Regions from separate parts of the Lysinibacillus sp. FSL K6-3209 genome, predicted to be linked through region 3. Evidence: riboswitches for the same ligand, from Rfam matches in the RefSeq annotation. Region 3 holds a riboswitch; each other region holds the start of a gene.
What was found. Region 3 has a riboswitch for cobalamin ahead of MHH88_RS19800 (iron chelate uptake ABC transporter family permease subunit). Riboswitches for the same ligand answer to the same signal wherever they lie in the genome.
Positions count from the first base shown of each region.

Region 1: it holds a riboswitch for cobalamin, as region 3 does, so the genes downstream of both, MHH88_RS02735 (ABC transporter substrate-binding protein) here and MHH88_RS19800 (iron chelate uptake ABC transporter family permease subunit) in region 3, are expected to answer to the same signal.
Region 2: it holds a riboswitch for cobalamin, as region 3 does, so the genes downstream of both, MHH88_RS12245 (ribonucleoside-diphosphate reductase subunit alpha) here and MHH88_RS19800 (iron chelate uptake ABC transporter family permease subunit) in region 3, are expected to answer to the same signal.
Region 4: it holds a riboswitch for cobalamin, as region 3 does, so the genes downstream of both, MHH88_RS11510 (hypothetical protein) here and MHH88_RS19800 (iron chelate uptake ABC transporter family permease subunit) in region 3, are expected to answer to the same signal.

Region 1 covers NZ_CP150264.1:549,709-552,923, reverse strand. The annotation lists gene MHH88_RS02740 (iron ABC transporter permease) at 1-457, opposite strand, end outside; gene MHH88_RS02735 (ABC transporter substrate-binding protein) at 454-1,419, opposite strand; cobalamin riboswitch at 1,633-1,819, opposite strand; gene MHH88_RS02730 (acyl-CoA dehydrogenase family protein) at 1,983-3,215, opposite strand, start outside.
Region 2 covers NZ_CP150264.1:2,532,702-2,535,916, reverse strand. The annotation lists gene MHH88_RS12255 (ECF transporter S component) at 1-154, shown strand, start outside; gene MHH88_RS12250 (hypothetical protein) at 151-837, shown strand; cobalamin riboswitch at 945-1,133, shown strand; gene MHH88_RS12245 (ribonucleoside-diphosphate reductase subunit alpha) at 1,294-3,215, shown strand, end outside.
Region 3 covers NZ_CP150264.1:4,071,720-4,074,934, reverse strand. The annotation lists gene MHH88_RS19810 (response regulator transcription factor) at 1-30, shown strand, start outside; gene MHH88_RS19805 (YdhK family protein) at 348-944, opposite strand; cobalamin riboswitch at 1,096-1,290, shown strand; gene MHH88_RS19800 (iron chelate uptake ABC transporter family permease subunit) at 1,438-2,484, shown strand; gene MHH88_RS19795 (ABC transporter ATP-binding protein) at 2,490-3,215, shown strand, end outside.
Region 4 covers NZ_CP150264.1:2,404,698-2,407,912, reverse strand. The annotation lists gene MHH88_RS11515 (methyl-accepting chemotaxis protein) at 107-1,351, shown strand; cobalamin riboswitch at 1,499-1,687, shown strand; gene MHH88_RS11510 (hypothetical protein) at 1,959-2,732, shown strand; gene MHH88_RS11505 (translation factor GTPase family protein) at 2,820-3,215, opposite strand, start outside.

The sequences.
Region 1 (3,215 bases), 1.1 Mb from region 3:
AAATAACCCCTGTTAAAATAAGTGTTTCCATTTTCAGTGCACGGTCGACTATTCTGGCAAAGCTCATGACAGCTACCATTGTTAGTACCGCACCCACCATACTAAGCGTTGGTAATGCATACAGTCCGACAACAGGTATCGAGATACCAAAAAATAGTGTCACCACAGCACCTACTGACGCTCCCGAAGATACACCTAGCGTATATGGATCTGCCAATGGATTCTTTAACAACCCTTGGAAAGCTGCCCCTGCAATCGCCAACGATGCGCCAACAAGTCCTGCCAGCAATACGCGTGGCAACCTAATTTTCCATAAAATATTAGCGGCTGTTTCATCTGCCGCCCTATTCCAAAATACTTCAAATGGAATATGAACCGAGCCTATTGATACGCCACACCAGATGCTAACAAGAAGTAACGTTATGGCTGTAATATAGGCTAAAAATGCTCTATTCACTCGAAAGCCTCTGGATAGACGGCTTTCGCTAACTCTTCAAGCCCATCTGCTAAACGCGGACCTTGACGACTTGTTAAATTTTCATCTACTTGTACAATTGCTTTATTTTTTACAGCTGTAATAGTATCAAAGCCTGCACGTTGTGGAATTTTCGTTAAAATATCTGGCACATAATCGTATGTGACAACGATGACATCTGGATTTTTTGTAATAATTTGCTCCGCATCAATTTTGAACCAACCAGTTGTATCAGCTGCAATATTTTCAGCATGAATCATATTTAGCATTTCCTGCATAAATGTATCCTTACCAGGTGTGTAGATTTCAGGCTCATCTGACGTTTCGACAAAGACTTTCTTTGGTTCCACATCTTGCAAATTCGCTTGGATTTCTTCCACTTTGACTTTCATATTAGCAATAATTTTTTGTGCCTCCGGTAACTTACCAGTTGCGCGTCCTAATTGCTCAATCGTCGTATAAGTTTCATTAAAATCGCTTGCATTCGCCACTACAAATACCTTTACACCCGCTGCTTCAAGCTGATCCATCGCTCCATCTAACGAAGCCATTCCTGATTCATGAGCAAACACAATATCTGGCTGTAAGGCGATAATTTGTTCAATATTGAATTCCATACTGCCGACTTTTTCTTTTTTAGCTGCCTCCGGTGGATAATCATCATAATCATTGACGCCGACAATTTCATCATCTAGGCCAAGCCCAAATAATATTTCTGTATTACTCGGAATAAGAGAAACAATTTTTTCAGGCGGTGCTTCTAGCACGATATCTTTGCCAGTAGCATCTTTTATTGTCACTGGAAATGTTGCTTCTTCTTGTTTGGTTACTTGTTGCTCCTGCTGTTCTGATGTAGATTGCTCGTTTTTCGGTTGTGCTCCACATGCTGCAAGTAAACCCATTGCCAAAAATGCTGATAATCCTATCTTCCAATACTTTTTCATTGAGAATCCTCCTTAGATTGTATGTGCATTTTTTAGCTCTGTTAACTTGATTGATCGATAGTATGTTGATTGTCATTATTAAATATGGGGATTGCTCACCTTTTATTTTCAATGGTTATCGATAGTCGCCTTACAAAACATAAAAAAAGCCCTCGTCCATTTAACGAGAGGCGGGCTTGCACAAAAAACCACCATCCTATCCTCGTAGGCTGAAATGTAATGTTCTATAAAGGCAGGTCTCCTGGCTCGTGCTCCAAATGCTTTTTCATGCCTTCCCAAAATAACTTTCAGTGGCATCCATTGAAAAAACTCACACTTACAGTGGCGGGACCGCATCGGAATTACACCGATTTCCCTTTTCACTTTACTTAAGTAAAGAACCTTTATAATATTCAGTTGATTTTATTATACATGAAAATAGAAATAGGGAACGATAAAAAAAGTGACACCATTCTGGGCGCTTCAAAAATTGTGTGCGTGCCTGACACCCTAAAGACGGTAGATAAACTCACAAAAATTTGAGTTTATCTACCGTCTGATAACTTATTAAAAGGCTTATTCCCCTACATAATATCTGAAAAATACTGGACCGTTTTCATGGGTGCACCAATTTCACGCAATGCCCATGTATTTTCTAAATATATATCTGCTAGCTTTTCGTATTTGCCGCCAAATTTAGCTGCCCATTCGACTGCTACTACACTTTCATAGAGATGAGCCATTTTTTCGGCTACTCCCTTTGCTTCGTATGATTTAGTCGCTTCATCCAGACGACTAAATGTTTGTAATGTACCTTCTAATTTCACTAGCTGCTCTTCCACAATTTGTACTAATGAGCCATTTGCTAATTTAGTCAACCGCTCGTGCATTACTCGTACAAATAATTCATGGGCAAAATATTTATCGACTAAGCGAATAAGCTCTAATGCTAAAATATTCGCTGTACCTTCCCACACCGTAAGTACTTGCGCATCTCTTAGCAAACGAGGCGTAACAAAATCTTCAATAAAGCCATTTCCCCCATGTAATTCAATCGCTTCGCTTGCATAATGTACCGCTTGTTCAGCCGTTTCTTTCTTCATAATGGCGATATTCAAGCGATTAAGAACCATATCCTGCTCATCGCCCTGACCACTTGTTACCTTGTCATACAATTGAATAAGGTCAAAAACAGTAGCCACTTCTACATGGACCTTCGCCGCATATTTCCCTAATGTATCTTGAATCATAGGATATTGTATTAAAGGTTGCCCGAATGCATTCCGATTAGTCACATAATGCTTCGCCTCTAAAAATCCGCGACGCATAATACCGATAGAAGCCACTGCATTGCAAATTCTAGATAAATTAAGCGCCTCTAGCATATAATAGATTCCTTTGTTCGGTTCTCCAACGACATATGCTAAAGAACCATCAAACTCCACCTCACCTGATGGCACTGCTCTCACACCGAGCTTATCTTTTAAACGACGAATGCGAAGGTTGTTTATCTTACCATTGTCTAGACGCCAAGGGACCGCAAATAATGTTAAACCTTTCGAGCCTGTAGATGCGCCCTCAATGCGTGCTAAAACCATTGCCACACCACACATTCCTACATTCGATGCAAAATATTTTTCTCCGTACATAAGATAATGCTGTCCATCTTGTCTAGCCTTTACAATATTTGCACCAACATCCGAACCACCTTGCCGCTCTGTTAAAAATGTTGCTCCCTCATATAACTCTGTATCCCCTGTTGCACAAACATGTGGTAAAAATCGTTGCTTCAGCTCATCACTTGCATAATGATCCAG
Region 2 (3,215 bases), 1.5 Mb from region 3:
ACCACTCCCATTTTATTTCATCATTAGTCCAGCGTTTTTCTGGGGCTCATTAGCGAGTATTTTCATGGCAACTGTCATCAATTTATTGATTGTCGCTGTCGTGATGCCAATACTCTCGAAAGTGTTTGTTCGTAAGGCGGGGCGAGCAAATTGAGAAATGCAGTAAAAATAGGGAATCTGATTGTTACAACAGATAATGCTGCTGCCATCGGAGAAAAACCTCAAGATGTCGTATCGGCTCCGGATACATTAACGGCCTATTTAACTGGGCGCGTCACTTTTCTAGAACAGCTTGCAGGCGATGCTCTACCCAGTCATATTATTCTTGCCAACTTTTCAGGTGATGAGGCGTGGTCTCGTTATGTCGTAGGACTTGCGCAAGTTTTTGAAGAAGCAGGTCTACCATGTCCACCTGTAAATGGCAGTTCAGAATCCAATATGCCGACAGTGCAATCGGGATTATCTGTAACCATGTTAGGTGAAATACAAACAAGGTCGCCATTTGTTCGTGACAACCTGATTTGGTATACGTATGGACTGCCACTCGTTGGCAATGAAGTGCTTGCGAAGCCTGAAGATGTGGCCCAACTACAACCCATTTACCAAGCTTGGCGCGAGGAAATTGTGCAACAAGTTTGGCCGGTAGGTTCTCAAGGCTTACAAGCAGAATTTTCAAGACTTTTTGGGCAGCAACAAATTAAAAGTTCGTTGGATGTAGGAAAAACAGCAGGCCCATGTGCGGTAATTTTACTAGGAATCAATCCAGAAAAAGAGCAACTGGCACAAAAAATTTTTACTAGAAATTTTGAGAAACTGCGTAAAACTGCATTGGAATAGGGCTTGCTTCGAGCAAAAGTAGCGTTTACGAGAATACAAGGGGCAAAACGCCTATTGAAACGTTAAACACAATATGTTAGATTTGTTTAGGAGTTAAAACACTATATATAGTATATTGGACAAGCGGTACCAGTATGGTTTAAAAGGGAATTCGGAAATAGAGATATCTAAAGCCGAAGCTGTCCCCGCAACTGTAAGTGCTGACAAATAATTAGGATGCCACTGTGAAAGAACGGGAAGGCAATTATTTGAAGGAAGCATGAGCCAGGAGACCTGCCGAGTTGTTCAAGACAGCAACACATCTTCGGGGATTGAGAAGTGGAGGCGAGAGATTTGTCCACTTCGATGTGTACATGTCCTTCATTTCCATTTCCGATTTTACAGCGATTACGCAACCGAAACATGGTGTGTAATCGCTTTTTTGTGTGCGCTGATAGAAAGGGAGAGAATGGGAATATGACAATTCAAATCGAACAACAGATGGCTAAGTTAAAGAAAAGTTACACAGAGGAGGAGCTTGAAAGCTTTGTAAGATTATCGGATAGATGGCTACGAAAAAATGACAATGCAACATTTGAAGCTTGGGCGGATGCGATGATTTTACAAACACTTAGTCTTATTGATGAGGAAGAGCCATATTGGACATTTGTTGCTGCCCAAATTTACTTAGAAAAATTGTATGATCAATTTGCTACCCGTCGTGGCGTTGGGGTGGAAGATGTCTATAAGGTATTTCCGGAGCAACTTGCTCGCTATACCGAGGCAGGGCTTTATCATGACTGTTTAACGACGAAGTATAGTGAACTAGAGCTAGTCGAGCTTGCGTCTTATCTTGAACAGAGTCGTGATGAACTGTTTACGTATATCGGATTAAAAACGTTAATGGACCGCTATGTTGTGCGTGATTATACAAAAACACCTGTAGAATTACCGCAAGAGCGTTGGATGGTCATTGCAATGACATTGATGCAAGATGAAACGGAAAACCGCTTAGAAAAAGTACGAGAATCGTATTGGGCGATGAGTAATTTATATATGACGGTTGCAACACCGACATTGTCAAATGCCGGAAAAACACATGGCCAGCTTTCAAGCTGCTTTATTGATACGGTAGATGATAGTTTACAAAGTATTTATGATACGAACACAGATGTTGCAACATTATCGAAATACGGGGGCGGTATAGGCGTTTACATGGGAAAAATCCGTAGTCGCGGCTCCTCTATTAAAGGGTTTAAAGGCGCATCTAGTGGAGTACTGCCTTGGATCAAACAGCTCAATAATACAGCGGTGTCAGTGGATCAGCTTGGTCAACGCCAAGGCGCAATCGCTGTTTATTTAGATGTTTGGCATAAAGATGTCTTTACGTTTTTAGATTTACGTTTAAATAATGGAGACGAACGATTACGCGCGCATGATATTTTCACTGGTTTATGTTTACCAGATATTTTTATGGAAGCAGTCGAAGCGCGTGGAGAGTGGCATTTATTTGACCCACATGAAGTACGTGAGGTAATGGGCTTCTCACTCGAAGATTGTTATGATGAGCAAAAAGGACAAGGCTCTTTCCGAGATAAATATGCGTCGTGCATTGCCAATCCACTATTAAGTCGAGAAGTGGTGCCGGCAATCGATATTATGAAGCGTATTATGCGTTCACAGTTGGAAACAGGTGTACCATTTATGTTTTACCGCGATGAAGTAAATCGCATGAATCCAAATAAGCACGAAGGGATGATTTATAGTTCAAATTTATGTACTGAAATTTTCCAAAACATGTCGCCAACGCAATTCGAATCCATTACGTTAGAAGATGATGTGATTGTGACACGTCGTAAGCCTGGAGATTTTGTTGTATGTAATTTATCTTCTGTCAATTTAGGGAAGGCTGTTCCGGCTGGTGTGTTAGAGCGTTTAATACCGATTCAAGTGCGCATGTTAGATAATGTCATTGCCTTAAATACTATTCCTGTGAAACAAGCGGAGCGTACTAATGCTCGTTATCGTGGAATTGGGCTAGGGACATTTGGTTGGCATCATTTACTTGCCTTGAAGGAAATTCAATGGGAGTCGGATGAGGCAGTTGACTATGCTGATAAATTATACGAGCATATTGCATACTTAACGATTCGTGCATCGAGTGCACTTGCGCGAGAAAAAGGTGCTTACCCATTATTTGAGGGCTCTGACTGGCAAACAGGTGCTTATTTTGACAAGCGTAGCTACAACAGTGACAAGTGGCAAGCATTGCGTGCGGATGTCGCGAATTATGGAATGCGCAATGGGTATGTAATGGCAGTAGCACCAAATTCATCGACATCCATTTTGGCAGGCAGTACGGCAACGATTGATCCGATTTTCCAAAAGAGTTACTCCGA
Region 3 (3,215 bases):
AAAAGCGGTGACAAAAAGGTTTTAGAATGAGGCTGGGACATAACTAAAAAAATTTAAAGAACAGAGGAAAGGTGTTCATAAATTTTTGCTATATGGAGAACTTATCTTTTCTTGCTTTTGCAATAAATAAAAAATTAGAAGTGTTCACTAGTTGTTGGTAGCGGAAGCGGTGACTCCTGCTCAGAACAGCACACAATGTAAGACGTAACAGACCGCGCGTTAGCGAGGGTTGCAGCTTACGGTGCTGAGCGGAAAGCACCGCCGTAGCGGACAACAACGGCGTAGCAAAAAAGGTGTTAGATTGACTGCCATCAATCTAACACCTTTTCTCTTTTGTCCCAACCTCATTATTTTGTCGCTAGCTCGCTATCAGTCACCCATTTATGATTTTTCATTTCTTCACCAGTAGTTGTTAAAGCAAAATCGACCATATAGACAGTCGTTTGTACTGCATCATCAATGCGTACAGTCGCATTTTCCATGCCTGTCATATGTGTAGCATCTGTTTTTACTTCTGTTCCTGGAGATAAAGGTGCTTCACCTGGGTCGATTAATTCCTCATGAATCACCCATTTATGATTTTCAATTGTCTTACCACCAGTAGTAGGCTCGAATGAAATAATATATGCTGTCGTATCGTAAGCGCCGACAATTGTCGCTTCGGCTCCTGTCATTCCTGACATATGGCCATCTGTAAGAATAGCCTTACTGCCGACAGGGAATTTTGGATTTTCGGCTGTTTTTAAAGTGGCTGGAACTTCACCAGAGCTTGAATGATTCATCATGGAATGATCCATTTCATCCCCATGATCCATCTCTTCGCCGTGGTCTGTTTTGTCGCTATGAACAGATTCTGATTTCGCTGTATTATCAGCACAAGCTGAAAGTATTAGTAAAGCAATTGCTGCCACTATCATTAGGAGCCGATTTTTATTTACCACCATATGAATTTCCTCCTTCGATTTGATGTGTCTTTAATGTAACAAGTAAATGTGCAGAAATGATGGATTTAGTTTGAAAAGAGGAAAGTTAGATTCCTAAATGAAGGAAATAATAGACTACGATAATGATGTATGATAGAATCGTCATAATTTTAAAATTTCAGATACTAATGGTGTGACGCTTGTAAACACGAGCATCACTTAAAAGGGAAGTCGGTGTAAATCCGACGCTGTCCCGCAACTGTAACGAGGAGTTCTATGATATTGTAGCCACTGTTTTTAAATGGGAAGGCAATCGTAGATACGATGAATCGGAGCCAGGAGACCTGCCAGTTAGTTCATACCTGTAATGCCCACGAGGATGCAAGCAATTACGGACAATTGATGGATATTTCTCCTAATTTGTTTAGCTAAGGGTATTTCTATGCATGTATGCGTAGAATGCCTTTTTTTATTGCTTCGTCTTTATCATGATTGATAAGGAGTTCATAACCAAATGAATAAAAAATTTATGTTATTTTCTTTGACCCTTTTTCTAGCGCTTATTGCGTCTATGACAGTGGCCATTATGATTGGGTCTGTGTCAGTTACGCCGTTACATGTATGGAAAGTAATTCTTTCGAAAATGCCATTTTTTTCTAGTTCTGTAGAGGCGGATTGGAGTCGCTCGCAAGAGATTATTATATGGCAAATCCGTGTTCCTCGCGTTATCCTAGCGGCTGTTGTTGGTGCAGGTTTAGCTGTTGCTGGTGCTGCTGTTCAAGCACTAGTCCGTAATTCGATAGCTGATCCGTATATTTTAGGTATTTCTTCTGGAGCGACAGTCGGTGCAACAGCTGTCATTATTTTAGGGGCGTTTTCATTTTTAGGCATCTACGCCCTTTCAGTCTCAGCTTTTTTAGGCTCTTTTATTGCAATTGTTTTGGTATTTTTGTTGTCGCGTGTAGGAGGCCGTATTTCGATTTTTCGCCTTTTACTAGCGGGGATGGCGGTGTCCTTTATCTTATCTGCCACTTCGAATTTTATGTTAATGATGTCTAAGGAAGAGGGCGGTATTAAAGCTGTTATGTATTGGATGTTAGGCAGTCTAGCAGGAGCAAAATGGAGTAATTTATTTATTCCAGTCATTGTCTTTTTTATCGTATTTGGATTGTTGTGGCTATACTATCGAAATTTGAATTTATTATTACTTGGGGAAGAAGCGGCCGTCACGTTAGGGGTGAATCTTCAACAGTTTCGCATACAGCTAATAGTACTCGTATCTTTACTGACAGGTGTGCTCGTTGCAGTAAGTGGTTCCATCGGGTTTGTTGGTTTAATTATTCCGCATATCGTACGCTTGCTAGTTGGCTCTAATTATAAACATGTTATCCCCATAAGTGCATTGTTAGGGGGGATTTTTCTAGTTTGGGCGGATGCACTTGCACGTGTATTAATAGCCCCAGAAGAAATGCCGATTGGTATTATTACTGCTTTTTGTGGAGGACCATTTTTCATTTGGCTATTACGTCGAAACAATTATTCATTTGGTGAAGGAGATTAAAGGTTATGACATTAGAAGCAAAGGATGTATCATTCTCCATTCATGATCAATGCATATTAGAGAAAGTAAGTATACAAATAAAAGATAAGCAGTTTGTTGGGTTAATTGGTCCTAATGGAAGTGGAAAGTCTACATTGCTAAAAAATATGTATCGTTTATTAAAGCCAGAAAACGGTACAGTGCTATTAAATGAGCAAGATATTTTTAAGCAATCGAGTAAAGTCATTGCAAAGAAATTAGCAGTTGTCAGTCAAGAAACGCCTGTGTTGTTCGACTTTCTAGTAAAAGATTTAGTGAGTATGGGAAGAACGCCGCATAAAAAGCTTTTTGAGCTGGACAATAAGGAAGACTTTAATATTGTAAAAGAAGCCTTGTCTCAAACAGGTATTGCCCATTTAGAAACACGTAGTTTTACTTCCCTTTCTGGAGGGGAAAAGAAGAGAGTAATGGTTGCGCGTGCACTTGCACAGCAAGCACAGATACTTATTTTAGATGAGCCGACAAATCATTTAGATATCCAGCATCAATTACAACTAATGGATTTAATTCAAACACTGCATTTGACGGTTGTCGCCGCCTTACATGATTTAAATATGGCAGCAATGTACTGCGACTACATTTATGTTTTACAACAAGGACGTATCGTTCAATATGGTACGCCAGAAGAAGTGTTAACGCCTAAACTACTGCGTGATGTTTTTGGAGTATGCGCCGATATTCAAACACACCCA
Region 4 (3,215 bases), 1.7 Mb from region 3:
TAGTATACCAATATACATATAAAAGATGGGCGTATTTCTATCAATCTTAGGATAAATAAACTATAATAATGGTATTATAGTAATATTATAGTTAGGGGATTTTGGAATGACTTTACGAAAAAAAAGTATTTTTGGTTTTTCATTATTAAATTTAATAATGATTGTAGTGTTAATAATAGATCTTGCTAATTTAACAGCATTAGCATGGCTATCTACAATATTAACGATTATTGGTATCTCCATTACTTTATCCTATATCTTCTATGTTAAATATAAAGTGATTCAACCTATTAACCAATTATCTAATGCTGCGAAAGCAATTGCAGTAGGTAACTTTGACTCTGATGTCATTACTGTACAAGACAATAGTGAGATTTCAGAATTAGCAAATGCTTTTCTAGAGATGAAAGAGCAATTGCGTACGATGACACTAACAATTGCCAACAGTTCGACAGATTTATCTGCCAGTATCGAAGAATTGTCAGCCAGTACAAATGAAATTACAATGGCTGTTGAAGAAGTTGACCATCAAATGGAAAAAACGTCAAATGGCCTTAAACAAGCCGCACAATCGGCAAACAATAGTGCTGTTGCGATGCAGGAAACAGTGGACGGCATTGAGCGTATTTCGGTTGCCACACAGGATGTTTTCAACCACGCGAAAGAAGCGAATGATATCGCAGGAAATGGTGCAGAAATTTTGCATGTTGCGAAAAACCAGATGGAGTTTATTTCATCTTCAACAGATAAAACAAGTACCTTAATACAACAATTATCAAGTAAAATGACGGATATTAAAAAAATGACAGAAATGATTACAACGATTACAGATCAAACGAATTTACTTGCTCTAAATGCTGCGATTGAAGCGGCACGGGCTGGAGAACATGGGAAAGGTTTTGCAGTCGTTGCAGAAGAAGTTCGTCAATTAGCAGAGCAATCCAAGCACTCTGCCATTCAAATTGTGGATCTTGTAGTAGGTATTGAAAGTGATACGAAACAAGTTGCTGTGGCTGTGGAAGAAGACTTAAAAAATGTTCAACAGGGGGTCTATGTCATTGATGAAGCAACAAAATCTTTTGGCAACATTTCGCAGCACGTTAGCCAAATGACTGATCAACTCGAAGGCATTTCAACAACTGTAAATTACTTGTCAAATCGTGCAAATGAGGTAGCTAATCTCGTGTCAACAATTGCAGGGGGGATGGATCAATTGTCCAGCTATACAGAAGCTGTGCTACAGTCAATGGATGAACAAACGGCTTCCATGCAAGCAGTCAATCAAGTTTCGCAGGAATTAACGATACAGGCTGATGATTTACAAAAGATTACAAATCAATTTCATGTATAAATAAAAATGCATCGTTCTTTAGGTGACAGTTCGTGCATTGATAGCAATGCACATACTTTTATGCTGCTGTTTGACTTTAAAATACCACTACTTTACAATATAAAGTAATAGTTTAATAGGAATTTTCTAGCAAATTCCTTCACAACTGAATAGCGTGTAGTAAGAGGTGTAAATTGCGTGCAATTTACTTAAAAGGGAAGTCGGTGCAAATCCGACGCTGTCCCGCAACTGTGAATGTGAGCGTCTTTTCAAATTATGACCACTGTCAAACGACGGGAAGGTGAAAAGAAGCGATGACCATAAGTCAGGAGACCTGCCTGTTACGAGTACACACCATAAACCTACGAGGAATAGGAGGTGGCATGTTGACAAAACAGAATAATCTGTTCGTCACAGTACGTCAAACGACCAACACCAAAGGATGTAAAGGGATACGGCATCAAGCCAGATCGCTTCCATTGGTGCACTGTTTGATGTTATCGGATGAATGATATTTTTGAAGTACGATGGCCATAATCACGGATTTCCTCTACATTTGCAGGAAATCCGTTTTTTTTATGTAATCGATACCTTCGTTTTGAAAATATGTACGAGAAGAGGTGCAAGTATGACAAAAATTCAGGTATGTTCAACACGAGAAAAGAAAAATGTTGATATGAAGATTTGTAAGCAACCGCGCACGGAAGTTGCCAAGCAACGAAAAACGAGAATGGTTATTGAAGCACTAGTAGATCAGTTTTTAGCCACAGGGCTTATTCCGCACGATCGATTATTTGATTGCATTTTTTATAATAAAGACATTATTTGGATTCGAAATGATGACTATGAAGGATACTTATTTGCGAAAGCAAGTGTGGCTGATGAATTGAAAACAAAAAAGAATGGTTTTATGATGTATATGCCAACCAATCCAATCGTTTACGAAGTAAATGAGGAAGCCTATCATTTAATTACACGCATCGATTCAATTCGAGCTAAACCCAATTTGGATCGCCTGAATGTAGAATCGAAGCCTATTTTAAGTGCTGCAAGGGTCAATGATTTACTATGTTCGATGGTAATGCGTTTTTATCAGACGTATATGGAAGATTTATCGTTAGTAGCTCAAGAAAATCAAGACTATAGTAAAATACAACATTTACTAGACTATGTAGAGCGTGAATATGCTCAGTTTTTACAAAGTGTAAAAGAATTAAATGATTATCATTTAAATTGGCATCCACGTGGCAACGGTCATCAATTGTTACTCCAACGTATTGAGCAATTACAGATTTTAAAAAGTAAGCCTGGTTCGGTTCTTGTGGATTTCTCAAATCATCATGGGTATGTGATTGTGGAGTCAGCGAATTCTTTGAATAGGAAAACGAAAAAAGCGTTGTAGATTATATAAAATGTATTGGTACGCATGTTATGCAGTATTCGATTTTCTGTCAGAAAGGCATCGAAAAACATTCGATGCCTATTTATTTTATAGACAATGCATGGCTGCTTTTGCCTCATTCCATGGGACTGAATAGCCTTTTCCTTTCGCACAAAAAATGCTCGACGACGTATAGTCAGGATCAGCCTGTTTATTATAATTGATTTGTGCGATTATTGCCTCGCTATTATGACATCTATCATAGCCATCGAATTGTAAAGATAAAGAGCCTTTGCCATTCGTGTAAGCAGCGAAAGTAGTACTATAGTGCATAAATGTAGCAACAGGTACACGTCCTGTTAAAATGACTTGCTCCTCTGACAATATCGGAGAATCAAAAGTACCATCTGCTTGTTGGATATCGTTCATCATTCGCCCAATAAAATCATTGGATGCTTTCATTTTGAAGCGGTAATAGGGCTCAAGTAAGATATTCTCCGCTTG